4 regions of the Peribacillus aracenensis genome follow, and region 1 is predicted to be linked to each of the others. Evidence: riboswitches for the same ligand, from Rfam matches in the RefSeq annotation. Region 1 holds a riboswitch; each other region holds the start of a gene.
What was found. Region 1 has a riboswitch for S-adenosylmethionine ahead of N0M92_RS10315 (5-methyltetrahydropteroyltriglutamate--homocysteine S-methyltransferase). Riboswitches for the same ligand answer to the same signal wherever they lie in the genome.
Positions count from the first base shown of each region.

Region 1 (3,112 bases):
TAATCGATTGACGAATACGCTGATCTATTTAGGAGGGGCTATCTTTAATTTAGTCAGCATGCTGATCATCTATAGCTTAGTGTATCAGGATATCCTGGACAGCTCGGTGATCTGGTATCAATTCATCTATTTTTCTTTCTATGTTATGTTCTTCTCGTTGTTTCCGATGTATTTCTCGGACGGGTCGCCTAGTGATGGGAAGGCCGCGGAATTGGCCTTGAGGAACAAGCTGGAAGATAGGGTTACGGATGATATATTTGTGAAGAAAATGGATGATGATAGCTGCAAGTAAAAAAGGGACGTGCTGGTGGCCGTTCTTTTTTGTTTGCTCTCGGATTTTTGGATGAATGTCTTTTACGCTTTTTATTATAAACCTAATCGGCACGCTTATATTGATGCCGATTAGGTTGTTCGAATGGATTAAAGTCTCCGCTAAAAAATCATTCCCATACTTCTTTTGCTACATCAACGACGAATTTCAGCTTTTCCCATTGCTGTTCTTCGGTCAGCTTGTTGCCGTGATGGGTGGAGGCGAAGCCGCATTGCGGGCTTAAGCATAATTGTTCGAGAGGAACGAAGTGCGAGGCTTCTTTAATGCGTGCCTTAACAGCTTCCTTGTCTTCGATTTCCCCATTTTTTGAAGTGACGACACCCAGTACGACCTGTGCACCGCCATTTGGTATGTATTCCAATGGTTTGAAGTCCCCTGAGCGTTGATCATCATATTCCAAGAAAAATCCATCCACTTTTTCTTTTGCCAATAAAGTTGGGGCGATACGGGCATAGCTTCCTTCAAATGCCCAAGTCGACTGATAGTTCCCACGACATAGGTGTGTAGTGACGACAAGGTCTTCTGGTTTGCCTTCCAATGCGCCATTAATTACGCGAAGTGCAAGATCGATTAACTGTTCCCTCGTATATTTTCCATCTTTGAACTGGAAATCCGGAGCTGAAAGTCTGGCAATATATACATCATCCAATTGAAGATAACGCACACCTGCTTCATAAAAGGCCTTCAAAGCATGCTGATATGCTTTGATGATATCATTTGCATAGTCTTCAATATCAGGGTAGATGTCTTCATTATGAATGCCTACAGCAAATAATTGATTCGGACTGGGAATGGTTTGCTTGGCAACGGCGCGTCCGTTCACGATTTTGTTCAATTCAATGAAGTCACGAATGAAAGGATGTTCAGGATTGAATGAAACCTTCCCGGTATTGCGTACGTTATATCTCTCTGTTTCCACACCATCGAACGTGAGCCCTTTTTCAGTCACATATCCCTCGATGCCATTTAAATGTTCGAGGAAGTCAAAGTGCCACCATGTACGTCTGAACTCACCGTCCGTCACGGCTTCCAATCCAACTTCAATTTGTTTTTCGACAATCCGATTGATTTCTTCGGTTTCAACTTCACGAAGCCGCTCTGCTGAAATGGTACCTTCCTTAAACTGCTTTCTGGCAACATGTAAACGTTCTGGTCTTAATAAACTCCCGACGTGATCGGCCCTGAATGGTGCTTTCGTTAATGTGATGGACATGTTGCATTCCTTCTTTCCTTTTAAAAATAAGGCTGTTTTCGCATACTTTGTTGCTATTTACCAAGTAGTGAGGTGTGGTTGATTTCCCCTCCAGATGCTCGCTTTCCGCGGGGCGGGCGGTGAGCCTCCTCGGCGTACACGCCTGTCGGGTCTCGCCTGTCCCGCTGCTCCCGCAGGAGTCTCGCACTTCCGCTCCAATCAACCTTAAATCGTTTCATTTTAAAAACAACAATCTTTACGAAAAGAGCCAAAAATAAAAAACCTCTTCTTAAAAATAAGAAGAGGTGTTGGCAACCAAGCTATATACTCTTCTTATCTTCAAGTTTTTACACTTCTGGAATTAGCACAGTACATGATCAGTCTGTTGCTGAGGCATCAAAGGGCCAGTCCCTCCACCTCTCTGGATAAGAGTTGTCTATTAAATTAATTATGACTATACAGGTAGTTTTTATAAAGGTCAAGGGTTGAAGGTGGAAGATTTTGAATATACCGATTATTGATATGTGTTACTACATCAGGGAACCCGGCATATGCTATAACCGAAGATTCATATGAGCGGCAGGAGGGGAATGCAAGGATGAGTACATTCAGTCCATTCAAAAATGGTATAACGATAACTTTAACTGAAGCCATGATAGAGAAAATCATAAGAAGGAAATCATATGGTCAGGATATTAAAGTCGAGATTACGCCAAAACATATCGTGCTTTCCGGAACGACGGAAGTGAAAAAAATGATGTTTAAGAAAAACGTAGCTTTCCGGATTACATTAAAACCGGTTTCTGTGGAAAAAAGAACGATTTTATTTGAATTAGTGGAAATGGAACCAATTGACAGGAAAATCATCAACCAAAAAATATTTAACAGACCGCCATTTTTTGAATTTGAAAAAAGAACGATCAAAATGAATGTTAATGCCTGGAACATCGTGAGAAAAATTCCCGTTGGCACAATTAAATCGTATGAACTCGTCGAAGGTGCATTGAAAATGAAACTTACTTTATGATCGAGTTTACATACATCCTTAGCCGAAAACTATAAAGGGAGTGCCAGGTATGATAGTGTTATGGTGATATGGGTCATGAAAAAAATGTGTTTGATAAATCAAGCTCTTTAAAATATACTAAATGACTTGAAGTTTTGAGTTTTTCTGGGAATGAGGAGGATAATGATGGATCAGAAGATTTTGCCTGCTTCAGCAAGCATGAAGGATTTCGAAAGATTTTTAGAGAGTTCCTATGAAATAGGTGTGTTTCTTGATTTGCATATATCACAATTGAAAAACGTAAGTATGATGGCAAAGCAGCATAATAAGAAAATGATATACCATGTCGATTTGATCCATGGCATAAGAAGTGATGAGTACGCGACAGAATTCATTTGTCAGGAATATAATCCATATGGGCTGATTTCGACTAAATCAAACGTTATATTGAAGGCGAAGCAAAAGGGGGTCATTGCCATCCAGCGAATCTTTTTAATAGATTCACATGCGCTTGAGAAAAGTTATAAGCTGGTGCAGAAAACCAAGCCGGATTATATCGAAGTATTGCCGGGCGCCATGCCAT
Region 1 is NZ_JANZMJ010000008.1:26,095-29,206, reverse strand. Features, by position in the region: gene N0M92_RS10320 (hypothetical protein) at 1-292, shown strand, start outside; gene N0M92_RS10315 (5-methyltetrahydropteroyltriglutamate--homocysteine S-methyltransferase) at 441-1,544, opposite strand; SAM riboswitch class I at 1,854-1,955, opposite strand; gene N0M92_RS10310 (hypothetical protein) at 2,122-2,550, shown strand; gene N0M92_RS10305 (glycerol-3-phosphate responsive antiterminator) at 2,716-3,112, shown strand, end outside.

Region 2 (3,112 bases), 140 kb from region 1:
CGCAAGACCCGCCTCATTCAATTGTTGATGGGTCGTACTGGCTGGGTGGATGATCAAGCTCTTCGCATCCCCTACATTCGCCACATGGGACCATAATTCCACCGAATTGATAAGTTTTGCCCCAGCTTCGCGATTACCTTGTATTCCAAAAGTCACGACAGATCCAGCTCCCTTAGGCAAATATTTATCCGCAAGGGCCTTATCGGGATGATCCTCATCACCAGGATGCGAAACCCAAGTCACGGCAGGATGGTTTTTTAAATATTCAATGACAGACTTGGTGTTTGATAGATGCTCTTTCATCCTTACATGCAGCGTTTCAAGTCCAAGCGTAAACTGGAATGCACTTTGGGCACTTAGCGCAGGGCCTAAATCACGAAGTAACTGGACTCGGGCTTTCGTTATGAATGCGGCAGGTCCAACTGCCTCGGCGTATACAAGACCGTCGTAACTTGGGTCAGGCTCCGTGAAGCCAGGGTAGTTTGGCGAGTTCCAATCGAACTTCCCTCCATCCACGATGACACCGCCTAGTGTCGTTCCATTTCCCAGAAGCCATTTTGTAGCGGAATGGATGACGATGTCCGCGCCAAAATCAATTGGTCTGCAAAGATATGGTGTTGCAAAGGTATTATCGATGATTAAAGGTATGCCGGCTTCATGGGCGATTTTCGCTACCGCTTCAATATCAAGCACCCTCAAACTTGGATTACCGATCGTTTCGGCAAAAATGGCTTTAGTTCTTGGCGTAATCGCCCTTTTGAAATTTTCAGGATCATCGGGAGAAACGAACTTCACTTTGATCCCATATTTAGGAAGAGTATTTTCAAAAAGGTTATACGTACCGCCATATAATGTAGAGGCTGAAACAATCTCATCACCTGCAGCGGCAATGTTCAGGATTGAAAGTGAGATGGCAGCCATTCCGCTTGCTGTTGCCAATCCGCCGATGCCACCTTCCAATAAGGCCATTCTTTCCTCAAAAACGCTGACCGTGGGATTATGAAGCCGTGTATATATATATCCATTCTCCTTTAGGCCAAATAAATTCGCTGCATGGTCGGTGTCTTTGAACAAGTATGCATTGCTTTGGTAGATAGGAACTGCACGGGCACCTGTTTCATCAGTTTGCAGACCGCCATGAACACTCAATGTTTCGAAACGCAAGTTTTTCCCTGACATATGGTTTCACCTTTTTCTATGGATTTAGTTGGAATTATATGATATCTGGCCTTTTATAAACAAAAAAACCACTTCAACAAGAAGAGGTCTCAAGAACACACCTCATCTACCAGAGCCAACACTCTGCTGGAATTAGCACCGTATATAAAATTTATACCGGTTGCCGGGCTTCGTCGGGCCAGTCCCTCCGCCACTCTTGATAAGAACTATTAAATTTTCCCATTACTTAATTCAAAATATATCATTTTAGAATAAATCAGTCAACGAATTGTTAGAATATTCTTTGTTTAATTTCATTCTCGCATTCAAATGTCCGCAACAAAGAAACCAACCACTTGTTCTGATTGGTTTCTTAGTTGATTTCCTTAAGCAATCCGTACAAATAAGGAACGGATTGAAAGGCATATATTTTCTTGTGCAGCTTTCCTTTTTTGAAAAGCAATAAACAGGGCACACTTTCGATTTCATATGATTCGGCAATTGCTTGGACATAGTTCATATTCATTTTGCCTGCCTTCAATTCCGGGAACAGCTCCAAGGAAATCGTCAGCATCTTGGAGGCAACCTGACAAGTGCCGCATAAAGGCGTATATAAATATAAGCAAAAGGTTTCCCCATTTTCAACAGCAAGCTTACACTCTTCTTCTTTCCATTCCTGCATCAATTAGTCGTTCACCCTTTGACTTAAAAATTTCATTTTCACATTCATATTGGCAGATAGTAGCACAGTTGCGATATGATGTTCGGGTGAGCTTTCCACTTCTTTGTACATTTTATTAATATACAGGTGGTTCGCTTCCGGCATTTCCCTTCGGAACTGCTTCCTCAGCTTTTCTCCTGATTCATCTGCGTCAAAAAGGAGATAAACATCGCGATCCATCAATTCATCCACTAATTCATCCAGCTTAGTCAATGATATGGTCCCATTTGTACATCTTATTTCCACATCTTCATTTAAAACGGAGGCAACTTTTCTTCTATCGGAACTGCCTTCTACAATGATCACTTTATCGAATTCGCCCCACTCCATGTCATCACTCCATCTCATGAATTATGTGCGCAACTGCCGCTGTATAAAATGAAAAAGAGAGCAGGCCTATTCAGTCCCCCCTCTCCTTCTTTTTAACCGTTGATTAAACTCTCATACTCTTCAGCGCTCATCAAGTTTTCAATATCACTGCTATTAGATGGTTCAAGCACGACCATCCATGCCTTTTCATAAGGAGACTCATTTACATATTCAGGGTTGTCACTTAAATCTTCGTTTACTTCAACAACCTTGCCACTGATAGGTGCATAAAGCTCAGAAACGGTCTTAACGGATTCAACACTTCCAAATGGTTCGTTCGCTTTCAATTCATCGCCGATTTCCGGAAGCTCAACGAATACGATGTCCCCAAGCTCGGACTGTGCGAAAGCGGTAATCCCAATGCGCACTTTTCCATCTTCCGTTTTGACCCATTCATGTTCTTTAGTGTAACGAAGTTCTTTTGGTGTTGTCGTCATTATTAACCCTCCATATGTACATCTTATTTTATCTATTTCATTATAAGGTAGATAGTGTGTTTAAGTAAGGAATTAACCAAATATTTTGTGAAATTTCAGTTCCAAACCTGTTCGAATTGCTCTTCTTTGAAACCTACCGTCACTTTAGTGCCATCTGTAACAATCGGCCTTTTCAGAAGCATGCCATCCGTGGACAATATATCAAGCATCTCTGCTTCAGAAGCTTCTTTCAGCTTATCCTTTAATCCCAGCTCCCGATATTTTTGACCGCTAGTATTGAAGAACTTCTTCAATTCCAAATTGCTGATTTTATATAGTTTTTCTATTTCTGTTCGCGAAGGCGGATTTTCAGCAATATGGATCGCTTCATATTGCAGTTCATGATTATCCAGCCACTTCTTCGCGTTACGGCATGTGCCGCATTTTG
Region 2 is NZ_JANZMJ010000008.1:166,451-169,562, forward strand. Features, by position in the region: gene N0M92_RS11020 (O-acetylhomoserine aminocarboxypropyltransferase/cysteine synthase family protein) at 1-1,179, opposite strand, end outside; SAM riboswitch class I at 1,279-1,385, opposite strand; gene N0M92_RS11025 (thioredoxin family protein) at 1,532-1,840, opposite strand; gene N0M92_RS11030 (toprim domain-containing protein) at 1,844-2,209, opposite strand; gene gcvH (glycine cleavage system protein GcvH) at 2,302-2,685, opposite strand; gene N0M92_RS11040 (arsenate reductase family protein) at 2,781-3,112, opposite strand, start outside.
Region 2: another riboswitch for S-adenosylmethionine. It lies ahead of N0M92_RS11020 (O-acetylhomoserine aminocarboxypropyltransferase/cysteine synthase family protein); the one in region 1 lies ahead of N0M92_RS10315 (5-methyltetrahydropteroyltriglutamate--homocysteine S-methyltransferase).

Region 3 (3,112 bases), on a different contig from region 1:
CAGGAACTCCAATTTCAACGCAGCTTCTTTCAATGTTGAGTTGTCCTTGAATGCAGTTTTGGCGATTTTGGCTGCTTTTTCATAACCGATATGGGGGTTCAATGCTGTTACCAACATAAGGGAACGTTCTACATTTTCTTTGATTTTATCTTCATTTGCAGTGATGCCCACCGCACAATTATCGTTGAATGAATGAATGCCTTCCGTCAATAATTTTACCGTTTGCAGGAAGTTATAGATGATGACAGGCTTGAATACATTCAACTCAAAATTACCTTGGCTTGCTGCAAAGCCAATTGTAGCATCGTTACCCACGATTTGTGTTGCAATCATGGTAAGCGCTTCACTTTGTGTTGGATTGACTTTACCTGGCATGATGGAGCTGCCTGGCTCGTTTTCCGGAATGGCTATTTCACCGATTCCGCTTCTTGGACCACTTGCCAGCCATCTGACATCGTTCGCAATTTTCATTAAATCCGCTGCCAATGCTTTTAAAGCACCGTGTGCGTAGACGATTTCGTTATGGCTTGTCAATGCATGGAACTTATTATCAGATGTGACAAAAGGATATCCAGTATCAGCTGCAATTTGTTTGGCGGAAAGTCCCGGGAATTCTTTTTTTGTATTGATTCCGGTTCCTACAGCCGTTCCTCCTAGTGCAAGGTTCAATAATTTTTGGCTGCTTTCTTCAATCATCGCTAGATCTTTGTCAAGCATCGCTTTCCAACCGGAAATCTCTTGTCCCAATGTTAATGGTGTAGCATCTTGAAGATGTGTCCGGCCAATTTTCACGACATCCCAAAATTCTTTTTCCTTTGTATCGAATGTATCACGAAGAGCTTTAATGGCAGGAACCAATTTTTCAGCGACTTCCATAAAGGCAGCAATATGCATGGCTGTCGGGAAAGTATCATTGGAGCTCTGTGCCTTGTTAACATCATCATTCGGATGAAGGGTTTCCGATTCACCATTTTCTTTTAACCATTCATTTCCTTTGTTTGCGACCACTTCATTCACGTTCATGTTACTTTGCGTACCGCTTCCCGTTTGCCAAACTACAAGCGGGAAATGTTCATCTAGCGTTCCTTCAAGGATTTCGCCGCAAATCTTGACGATGGCATTCTTTTTAACTTCCGAAAGATCACCAAGATCATAGTTCACCTTTGCCGCAGCTTGTTTAACGTATGCAAATGCACGAACTAATTCAATCGGCATTTTTTCGTTACCGATTTTGAAATTGTTACGACTTCTCTCGGTTTGTGCTCCCCAATATTTATCAGCAGGAACTTTCACTTCACCCATCGTATCTCGTTCGATTCTGTATTCCATGTGTTCTCCTCCTATGTTTGCACTATTCATTGAAGACCAATTTGCATATGAAATGAATAATGTCGTATTATTCTTCCTCTCCATACATTGTACAAACTTTATTATTTTAAAGCAAAAATATCCGCTGACCTTTCACTTTTGCCGAAAATTCCATGACCCTTCGTGTTTATATGAAGATTCGGATATTCTTTTTTTAGATACATAAAGTGTTGACGCACTAGGCACCAATTAACCTGGTCATGAACATCCAAGCATTATCCATCCCAAAATGTCCTTGACAGTATTTTGTATATATAGTAAATTCAAAAGAAATTGAATAATCTAAACTCTTATCGAGAGAGGTAGAGGGAATGGCCCGATGACACCTCAGCAACCTTCATTTGTTTCAAACCAATGAAAAGGTGCTAATTCCACAAGTTTGTGAACTTGGAAGATAAGAAGAATGACTCGTCCTTATAATCAAAGTCTTCTTCTTAAAGAAGACTTTTTTTTATTTTATATAACTCAAAGGAGCAGTGAAAACCATGTACAAAACTGAAACATATCTTGCTCAATTAGGAAACCGCAGCGAAACGGCGACAGGAACAGTCAATCCGCCAGTATACTTTTCAACAGCTTTTCGCCATGAAGGAATTGGCCAATCGACGGGATTCGACTACACAAGGACAGGTAATCCTACACGCCAATTATTGGAGCGTTCCATCGCCGATCTGGAAAAAGGTGACCAAGGTTATGCCTGCAGTTCAGGAATGGCCGCCATTTCCACTATCCTTGCCCTTTTTAAATCAGGTGATGCCTGGATTGTCAGCGAGGATCTTTATGGCGGTACATATCGTCTGTTAGAACAAGGTTTTAAAAAATGGGGGTTGCAGTGTGACTATGTAAACACTTGTTGTTTGGAGGATATAGAAAAAGCCATCACTCCTCACACGAAAGCCATCTTCATCGAAACTCCCACTAACCCTCTTATGCAGCAAACGGACATTAGCGCTGTTGCCGCATTGGCCAAACAATATAATTTACTATTGATCGTTGATAATACTTTTTACACGCCTCTTATTCAACAACCCATCCTGCTTGGAGCGGATATCGTGATTCACAGTGCCACCAAGTATCTCGGTGGTCATAATGATGTGCTCGCCGGACTGATCGTTGCTAGCGGCGCTGAATTATGTGATGCACTTGCCTTCCATCATAATGGTACCGGAGCTGTCTTGAGCCCCTTTGATTCTTGGCTGTTGATGCGTGGAATGAAAACCTTGGCATTGCGGATGGAGCGTCATGAAAAGAATGCCAAAATACTTGTAGATTACTTGTCGGAACATGATTGTGTCACGGACGTATTGTATCCCGGGAAAGGCGGCATGATTTCATTCCGTATCATTGATGAATCGGCGGTCAACCCCTTTTTACAATCGCTCTCATTAATTTCCTTTGCAGAAAGCCTTGGAGGGGTTGAAAGCTTTATCACCTATCCTGCCACACAAACGCATGCCGATATACCGCTTGAAGTCAGAACGGCAAATGGAGTTTGTAATCGCCTGCTCCGCTTCTCCGTTGGCATCGAGGATAGCGATGATTTGATTCAGGACTTGCAGCAAGCATTCGCACATGTGAAAAGGGAGGCGCTACGATGACAGGTCATGATTTTAGCTTTGAAACGAAATTACTTCATAATCAGCATAAATTCGATCCGGCAACGGGCGGTGTGAGCGTCCCCATTCAGCATGCATCGACTTTCCATCAATCCGATATCGATCAATTTGGCAAATATGATTACAGC
Region 3 is NZ_JANZMJ010000002.1:243,195-246,306, reverse strand. Features, by position in the region: gene fumC (class II fumarate hydratase) at 1-1,329, opposite strand, end outside; SAM riboswitch class I at 1,656-1,769, shown strand; gene N0M92_RS03815 (methionine biosynthesis PLP-dependent protein) at 1,854-2,966, shown strand; gene metC (cystathionine beta-lyase) at 2,963-3,112, shown strand, end outside.
Region 3: another riboswitch for S-adenosylmethionine. It lies ahead of N0M92_RS03815 (methionine biosynthesis PLP-dependent protein); the one in region 1 lies ahead of N0M92_RS10315 (5-methyltetrahydropteroyltriglutamate--homocysteine S-methyltransferase).

Region 4 (3,112 bases), on a different contig from region 1:
TCGTTTTCGCATAGCAGCCGCCTTCGATGTTGAATACGCCGTTAGAAGACCAGCCGTGCTCGTCATCGCCAATCAGTTTACGGCTCGTGTCTGCAGACAAAGTCGTTTTGCCTGTACCGGACAGACCGAAGAATAAAGCGACGTCCCCTTCACGTCCTACGTTAGCAGAGCAATGCATTGGAAGGATTCCAGCCTCTGGAAGTAAGTAGTTCATGATCGAGAAGATCGATTTTTTCATTTCTCCTGCATATTCCGTTCCGCCGATCAGGATGGTACGGCGTTCAAATGAAACGATGATGAAAGTTTCGGATGTAGTTCCGTCAACTTCCGGGTCTGCTTTGAAGTTAGGTGCAGAAAGGATTGTGAATTCAGCTTCGTGACCTCTCAATTCCTCTTCGTTTGGACGGATGAACAAAGTATGGGCGAAAAGGTTATGCCAAGCATATTCATTAACAACACGGATCGGAAGACGTGATGATTCATCTGCACCAGCGAAACCTTTAAAAACAAAAATCTCTTCTTTTGCTTTTAGGTAGTCAACTACTTTATTATATAGTTTATTGAATACATCTTCGGAAATTGGCTGGTTCACTGGACCCCAATCGATTTTATCTTTAACTGATGCTTCTTCAACGATATATTTATCTTTAGGTGAACGACCTGTATATTTGCCAGTTTCAGCTTTTACCGCACCGGTTGATGTTAGAACGCCTTCATTTCTGCTTAATACTTTTTCGACCAATTGAGGAACTGAAAGTTGAGTTTGCACATTGTTTCCTGTTAATAATTGGTGTAACTCATTAGAAACGTCTACAGAATTCATATATGAGGTACCTTCCTTTGTTTAAGTTTTTAGATTACAATTAGTATAACACATTCATTTAATTAGTCTATACTATTTCTTTTAATTTGTGATTATTTTCAGTTGGTTGCGTTAATCATTTTCATCCGGCAGGAACCGATTCAGGATTACCGCATAAACTTTCATGAAGATAATTTTATTTTAATAGGAAGTAAGTAAGCAATATATGGCTAAAGGGAAAGTCAGGATGTCGTTCCTTTTCGGATGCTCATTCCTTTATTATTAATGGCAATTTACAACATTTCTATTCGTATTTTGCATTGTAAGCCCTTCTAGGACGTTGCAACAACATGTTTTTTCAAATGAACGCCATTCTGGATGGATATCATCTTTTTAGAAAAGCATTGACAAGTTCCAGCCAGATACGATAATATCTTAAATTGTACGGATTCTCTTATCCCGAGTTGGTGGAGGGACAGGCCCTTTGAAACCCAGCAACCTGCCATAATGAACTTGACTCCAAGATCGATCGCCGAAAATAAAGCGAAGGTCTTCAAGGAATAGTGGTGATGGTGCTAACCTGAGCAAGGTAAAAACCCTTGAACGATAAGAGTGAAAGGATAGAAGACAGAATGTTAAACCTTTCCTCATTTGCCAGGGAAGGTTTTTGTGTTTTTTAATAAGTAATTCTGTGTCTATAGTTGAAACTAATGAGGGAAACGAGTTCCGTAAAATTCAGGCTTTTGCCTGCAACATACTAACTTCCAAGGAGGAAATATGATGTCAAAGAAACGTCTATTTACTTCTGAATCTGTTACAGAGGGCCATCCGGACAAAATTTGTGATCAGATTTCAGATTCCATTTTAGATGCTATCCTAGCTAAGGATGCAAATGCACGTGTTGCGTGTGAAACTAGCGTAACTACAGGTCTTGTACTTGTTGCCGGTGAAATTACAACCTCCGCTTACGTAGATATTCCGCGTATCGTTCGTGATACGATTAAAGGAATTGGCTACACACGTGCGAAATACGGTTTCGATGCTGAAACTTGTGCCGTGTTGAGTTCCATTGATGAGCAGTCTGCCGATATCGCAGCTGGTGTCGATAAAGCATTGGAAGCTCGTGAAGGAAACATGTCAGAGGAAGAAATCGATGCAATCGGTGCAGGGGACCAAGGTCTTATGTTCGGATTTGCTTGTAATGAAACAGAAGAGCTTATGCCGCTTCCGATTTCATTGGCGCATAAACTTTCATTCCGCTTGGCTCAAGTCCGTAAAGATGAAACTCTTGCTTACCTGCGCCCTGATGGTAAAACACAGGTAACTGTGGAATATGATGAAAATAACGTTCCTGTACGTGTAGATACGATCGTTATCTCTACACAGCATGATGCAGAAATTACGCTTGAACAAATTCAAGCCGATCTAAAAGAACATGTGATCGAAGCAGTCGTTCCAGCTGAATTGATCGATGCCGATACTAAGTACTTCATCAACCCGACTGGCCGTTTCGTAATTGGCGGACCTCAAGGGGATGCTGGTCTTACTGGACGTAAAATCATCGTTGATACTTACGGCGGATACGCTCGCCACGGCGGCGGTGCATTCTCTGGTAAGGATGCTACTAAAGTTGACCGTTCTGCTGCATACGCTGCTCGTTATGTTGCGAAAAACATCGTGGCAGCCGGCCTTGCCGACAAAGCGGAAGTTCAATTGGCCTACGCAATTGGTGTTGCAGAGCCAGTATCTATCTCAATTGATACGTTCGGAACTGGTACAGTTAGCGAAGAAGTCCTTGTTGACCTAGTTCGCGCTAACTTCGACCTTCGTCCAGCAGGTATCATCAAAATGCTTGACCTTCGTCGCCCGATCTACAAACAAACAGCTGCCTACGGACACTTTGGCCGTACAGATGTCGATCTTCCATGGGAACGCACGGACAAAGCAGAAACATTAAAAGCACAAGCGTAATCCATATAAAAAAGGGTGTCCCGCAATTAGCGGGGCACCTTTTTTATGGATTAATTTTGCCGTCAGCGGGAATAATTCAAGAAATCCCAAAAAAATTCAACTTACGTGCAATACGCGTGAGTCAGGGGCGTTTACAAGTTTGTTTGGGTCAACTACTCGTAAGTTAGAGCAGTTTACTCGTGAGTTAGTAGCAATTACTCGTAAGTTAGAGCAATTTACTCGTGAATTAGTAGCAATTACTCGTGAGTTAGAGCGTTTTACTCGTGAGTTAGGGCATTTACTCGTAAGTTAGAGCAATTTACTCGTGAATTAGAGCAGTATACTCGTGAGTTAGAGCGT
Region 4 is NZ_JANZMJ010000005.1:194,606-197,717, reverse strand. Features, by position in the region: gene pckA (phosphoenolpyruvate carboxykinase (ATP)) at 1-823, opposite strand, end outside; SAM riboswitch class I at 1,254-1,415, shown strand; gene metK (methionine adenosyltransferase) at 1,580-2,773, shown strand; gene N0M92_RS07875 (hypothetical protein) at 2,913-3,065, shown strand.
Region 4: another riboswitch for S-adenosylmethionine. It lies ahead of metK (methionine adenosyltransferase); the one in region 1 lies ahead of N0M92_RS10315 (5-methyltetrahydropteroyltriglutamate--homocysteine S-methyltransferase).